DNA from 2 places in the Paenibacillus sp. FSL L8-0436 genome. Region 1 is predicted to be linked to the other one. Evidence: riboswitches for the same ligand, from Rfam matches in the RefSeq annotation. Region 1 holds a riboswitch; the other holds the start of a gene.

The links. Region 1 has a riboswitch for cyclic di-GMP ahead of NSS79_RS01965 (anti-repressor SinI family protein). Riboswitches for the same ligand answer to the same signal wherever they lie in the genome.
Region 2: another riboswitch for cyclic di-GMP. It lies ahead of NSS79_RS14665 (hypothetical protein); the one in region 1 lies ahead of NSS79_RS01965 (anti-repressor SinI family protein).

The regions. Positions count from the first base shown of each region.
Region 1 is NZ_CP151955.1:418,113-421,238, reverse strand. It holds gene NSS79_RS01975 (hypothetical protein) at 1-932, opposite strand, end outside; gene NSS79_RS01970 (helix-turn-helix domain-containing protein) at 1,354-1,686, shown strand; gene NSS79_RS01965 (anti-repressor SinI family protein) at 1,787-1,939, opposite strand; cyclic di-GMP riboswitch class I at 1,967-2,051, opposite strand; gene NSS79_RS01960 (2-oxoglutarate dehydrogenase E1 component) at 2,536-3,126, shown strand, end outside.
Region 2 is NZ_CP151955.1:3,203,197-3,206,322, forward strand. It holds gene NSS79_RS14650 (DUF4179 domain-containing protein) at 1-122, opposite strand, end outside; gene NSS79_RS14655 (sigma-70 family RNA polymerase sigma factor) at 91-672, opposite strand; gene NSS79_RS14660 (nucleotidyltransferase domain-containing protein) at 794-1,561, shown strand; cyclic di-GMP riboswitch class I at 1,688-1,779, shown strand; gene NSS79_RS14665 (hypothetical protein) at 1,830-2,885, shown strand; gene NSS79_RS14670 (hypothetical protein) at 3,025-3,126, shown strand, end outside.

The sequences.
Region 1 (3,126 bases):
GGCTTTGCTTGCTCCTCAGCTTCGAGCTTCGCCTTCTCTTCGGCTTCGAGCTTCGCTTTCTCCTCGGCTTCGAGTTTCGCCTTCTCCTCGGCTTCGAGCTTCGTCTTCTCCTCAGCCTCGAGTTTCGCTTTCTCCTCAGCTTCGAGCTTCGTCTTCTTCTCAGCTTCGAGCTTCGCCTTTTCTTCCGCTTCGAGCTTCGCCTTCTTCTCAGCCTCTTTCAGTCCTTGGATCACGTCAGCGGCCTCCGTATGCATCAACGAGGTTTCGTCCGCATAACTCCTAGCCTGTTCGGCCGCTGTCGATGCCTGATGATAGGCTGCCTGCACATAAGCGTCCACTCTTCTGATGGAGCTTAGCTTTCTAACCATCTCCTGAAATTCGCCCAGTGTTAGATTGGCTTGGCTGAGCAATTGTTCGAATACCGGGATATCGTTATTTTGTGAGGCTGTTAATTGATTAAAATCGACCTCATATGGAGAAAGTCTCTGGTTCACTTCATTGACTTGCTGCTCCAGCTCTAATTGCGAGCGTGTTAGATAGCCTTGAAGCTCAGCTAACAAAGCAGCCGCGCCGGCCGCAGCCTCACGCGTTTGTGCAGCAGCCTCTTGAATACCTCCAATACGTCCCTCTGCGGTCTCCGAGTCCGTATTCTTATCCGTTATCTCCGCTAGCACCTCTCTCGCCGCTTCACGCTGCTGGACCGCAAGCTTCATCGCTTCGCTGGCTTGGTTGGCAATGTGATCGACCGTGCTTGGAAACACAAATGCTGTGGTGATATTGGAGGATTCAGTTGCTGCGACGTTAGTCAGCAATGCATACGTAGGCGTTGTAATTTGGCTGATGCCATAAGCCGAAATCACTACGATCCCTGCAATTTGGGGAAGCGTATACCGACGGATGTTCCTATTCCGGGAAGAACGTGAAAGCCTCACAGGAGCCTCTCCTTTAGCTGCTTGCAATTTCCTGCAAACAAGGTAATCTATCAACACCCAGCCTTTATGACGAACGTTATTCGTTCGTTATTAAGAACCATGACGTAAGTATATGCCATTACTCCTACAAATCAAAAATCTCATTTTGTTGCAATATTCTTAATAAAGAACGTTTTATAGTTAATATTCTGCTTTTAGCTTCATTTCCCTCAGCTTATCGTACTTTTTAACGAACGTTATCGTATGAAAAATCTAAATGATACCGCAGAGGGAATAAAAATAATGGGAATGTGGAGTGGAAACGACATAAAAGGGGGATCATTCATACCGGAACTGATTCTATAGTGCTTTGTCCGTCTTCCGGTTATTTGTTATACTGTAACAAAAAGTACGGAGGGGCGTTTTTATCGTGCCAGATAATATGGGAAGTCGCATCCACCATCTCCGTCTGGAAAAAGGCTTGTCTCTTTCGGAGCTTGCGGATAAGGCTGATGTGGCGAAATCATACTTAAGCAATGTGGAAAGAAATATACAATCTAACCCCTCTATTCAATTTATTGAAAAAATCGCTGACGCACTTCAGGTGTCCATTCATGCGCTGCTTTACGGCGAGCCTTCCGATGTGCAGGAGTCACCTCTGGATGGAGAATGGTCCCGGCTCGTACTGGAAGCTATGGCTTCGGGTATAAGCAAGCGGGAATTCAAAGAGTTCTTGGACTATCAAAAATGGCGGCTGGAGCAGAAGGATTCCTGATTCATGCAGGTTTCTTCTACTTCCGGTCATACAGAAAGGGCACAGCGGAGAGATCCGCTGTGCCCTTTCTGTATGTACAAAAACTTTTAACAACCAACCGCTACATCGCCTGCAAAGTCTTCTCATTAAAAAATTGGCGGATTTCATCCGCTTTGATGCCCGCCTGCTTAGCCGACATCAGCAAATAGACCCATTCTAAATCCAGATCAACTGTCTGCAGTTCTCCGTTGTTCCCCTGGTTGGACTTATCCAAGAAATCTCCTCCTAAGATTACGCGTCCCCAGGCAGTCCGGCCGTCGTAGTATTTCTACATTAGACCCGAGACTTTGTGCCCCTGTCTTTCGGCAGGTTTACCCTTTACTGGATCCTTTACATGAAAGGATCTGGTTAGAAATTCATGAAACCGTTATCCGCAATAACATTATACAATATCTTACACGAAAAGTGTGTCGATTTATGGGAATATTGTATAATTAGAAACGGAAAATAATTGATTATTTTGCCAACTGCTTGTACAAATTACTCGATAATCCCAAAAAATTGTAGAACAAGCCTCTTTATCTATATATGTATATATGAAAACTGAAAACAACATTTTTATTTCGTTCATTTCAATCACACCGCTGCATCATTTTCATATAGTTAAGAAACCAAACTTATAATAGTTCTGTATGAATTAGGCACTGAATCATACCGTTTTGCGAACGGATTCAACCAAAGTATGAATTGATTACCCGCCTTGAAAGTTGCACAATAAGATGAGGAATGAAACCGCAAACATCGAAGCTCCACAAGGGCGCCGGCGAAATTTTGGCGCGCGTGGAGTTCATCCGTTAGGAGGATGTATTCATGGCAGCCAAAGATCCCTATAACGAAACTGTGTGGAGCAAGTATTACGGACCCAATCTGGGTTACATCCAAGAGAAATATGAGCAATTTGTAAAAGATCCAACTTTAGTAGAGCATAATTACCGCGATCTCTTCACCCTTTCCGGCCCCCCTCCATTGGCTCCCGATGCCGAGCAGGCACCGCTGCCTGTGGTTTCAGGAGATACTGAGTGGCTTAGAAAGGCCGTAAGGGCATCCAAGCTGATCGCCAATATCCGCATACATGGCCATATGACCGCCAATATCGACCCGCTGGACCGGGGAAACAATCCGATGGCGAAATATTTGGAGTACGAAACCTATGATCTGACCCGCGAGGATCTAATGGCTATGCCCGCCTCGCTGATCTGGGAGAATGCCCCAAATGACGTTCATACTGCTTGGGATGCCGTTCACCGGATGCGCCAGGCCTACACGCAGACCATTGCCTATGAATTCGGGCATGTGCGTGACGAGCAGGAGCTGCGCTGGCTGAACAGCCAGGCGGAATCTACCAGCTCCCCCGCGCCTCTAAACAATACAGAGCGCAAAGAATTGCTGAAAAGGCTGATT
Region 2 (3,126 bases), 2.8 Mb from region 1:
TCCATAACGCGCTCTGTGAAATCATCAGCTAGATTAGAGCTTGTATACAATTGTGAATCCGTCAATAGATCGTTATCAGTGCCGGACAAGTCATTGTGATTGGTGTAAGCCCATTTTTTCATTGGAACCCTCCCTGGATTTCGACCATTGTTTCTTCAGCTTTTGGCGGGCGCGGTGGAGACAATTTTTGACCTGGTGCATAGGCATTCCCGTTATCGCTGAGATTTCCTCATAGGATAATTCATTGGTATAGCGAAGCAGCAGTACAATCCGGTATCGTTCTGGAAGCTTGGACAATTTCCGGTGCATTTCAAGCTCGTCTTCCTTACGCATATACTGCTCTTCAGGGGTTGGCCCGCGATCCTTCTCCTCCAGTAAGTTACTGCTTGTTAGGCCTGGGGATTTCCGCCTTTTCAGTGACCTGAAGTGGTTGATCGCAATGGCGTACAGCCAAGCGGTAAAGCTTGATTGGCCATGATGCTCGCGGAGTTTCTGGTATGCTTTGATAAAAGTTTCCTGGGCCAAATCCTGTGCATCCTGGTGACTGGCGCCCATACCGAGCAGCAGACCATACAAGCTCGACTTGTATTTGTCTACGAGTACCGCAAAGGCCTCCTGGTTGCCCTGCAGCACTTCGGCAATGATTTGTTCGTCGTTTTCCTGTGCCTTCATCCAGTGCCTCCAATTGATTTATTTGTATATAAGACGCACCAGCGCCACAATATTTCTCACTTTTAATAAAAAAAGAAAGATTATGTTCAGATCATACTACACATTGCAGGGGGAAGAGAGAATGAAACAAGACGAAGCAATCCGTCTGATAGGCTTGGCCGTAAAGGGTGATCCGGCAGTCAGGGCAGTATTTCTGAAAGGCGCACATGCCAGAGGAGAGCAGGATGTTTACTCGGATGTTGATTTGTACTGTTTGGTCCACAGCGAGGGCTTGACGGATTTTTTAGCGCGCAGAATATCCCATATGGAGAGCTATAAACCGCTGATATTCTGGTCGGAAGCTAACTTTGTAGGGCCGCAAATTGTTGGCGTGTTTGAAGACGGTCTGCATTTCGATCTTTATACAGTGACTGAGGAGAGTCTGAAACAAATCGAGCAAATCCTTGTCCTGCATGATCCCGAGGGATGTCTTGCCAATTACAAGGCAGAGAGCTTCCCCATGTCGGATGCGGAGATTACGAGGCTCCTTTCCGGTTTCACTTTCAGCCTTCTGGAATTTGAGACCGCGTATCTTCGCGGCGATTTGCTCTGGGCACATCGGCTCGGCAGTCATCTGGCGGCAGATCTAATGACCGTTCTGCGGCATGTAATAGATCCTTTTACAGCGCAGCTCGGCATCAAGAGACTGCATCGCAAACTCAGTCCACAGCAACTGGATGAGTTAACAGGAGCGTTAAATGGTCTTGGACCGGATGCATTACCTTCAGTTGTCCAGAAGCTGGTGGACCTCGCTGCAGCGTTAATTGCAGAATTGACCGAAAGGCTGTCAGAGAACTGGAATCAGCGTTTTTTCGATTTTATGGTCAAACGGATCTACGCACTATCGTAACAAAACAGGTACAGCGAACAATATTTGAATGTGAGAAAAAAGGAGGATAATGACTACTCTTGTCGAATTATAAATTTAGATAGATAATAAATACCAAAATATGTTTGTGATTCGGAAGCGCCAGCTGATGAACAAAGGCAACTCCGCCGAAAGGCGGAAGACGCAAAGCCACCGGTCTAAACCGCTCACGAAAGCGGCATGACAGCGGGGACGCTCATGTAGTTTGGTTTTTTGTTGTCTAAATACAACAAAAGGAGAATAAAAAAACATGTTTTTGAAGATTCGCCACAAAATAAGGCCAGGCTTAGCGTTTATTCTGGCTGCGGTCTTGGCTGCAGGACCCCTGATTGCCAGTCCGGTCCACGCAGCTGCGAAGTACACTTTTACAGATGTCAAAACTGCATATAACATGCCGCTTGACTACAACTACAAGTTCACGGGTGACACGATCGCTTCACTGGAGAAGGATAGCAAAGGGGCTTATCAGCTGTACCTACATAACTGGAAGAAGAAGACGACGGAGAAAGTTACTTCTACTAACACGTTCAAAACGAACTTGCAGCTCCTGGGAGACAGTGTTTATTATTATGAGTCCACAATTGAAGTGACTAAACAAATTAATATCTATCCGAAGAAGCTGGTACAGTACAATTTGAAAACCAAAAAAACAAGCGAGCTTCCGCTGGAAGTGAAAACTCCGGAATTACTGGGTGTGGGTGACAAATATTATGTACACAGCAGTGGCTCAGATTTTTACTTCACTAACAAAACGACACTGGAAACTCAGACCATCAATGATCTCGGTTTTGATCAGGTCCACCAGTTTGTAGATGACAAGTTCATCTATAGCAAATGGGACACCGGCACGTTGTATCTGTATGATCTGCCAAGTTCAAAAACAACTGAGCTTTACAAGCTGAAAGAAAATGAATCCTTCAACCTCGTAGCTTCGAATGGTAAAGATATTGTCTGGATGATTGACTCCAAAGAAGTGGATGCTGCCGGGAAGACCAAAAATTACTTCATTTATATGACGATGGACCGCAGTAAAGCCGGAGCCCCGGTTAAAGTATTGCTCAAACGTGAATGGGTAATTGGCGACCGGAATGATCTATTACTTGTAGGTGACAATTATGCGGTGTTCTCGGAAATGATGAACAATAAACTGGTAGCCCGCGGAGTGAACCTCCGAAACGGGGAACTCTTTTTGCTTGGGGAACGAAACCGCAGTGCGGACAATTTTGTGTATTTTAATAAAGACACACTGATCTCACGCGACGCAAATGACTATATTGTGCTTCGTACAATAGTCAGAACGCCATAAATGAATTCTCAGAAACTATCAAAAAAACAGTGCAATTTGACGATAGTAGTAAAGCGGTAAATCTTGGGTATGAACCTATTTCCAATGAATCCCGCAACCGCAAATTGAAAAAAACAACTAAGAGGAGTGTCATTAAAAAATGATCGCAGAAACTAAAATGTACCCGGAATTCAACACCATCTTCATCAGCTTGCATGGATTTGCCGAATTGGCTGAAACGGTAAAAGAAGTGGAAATATTC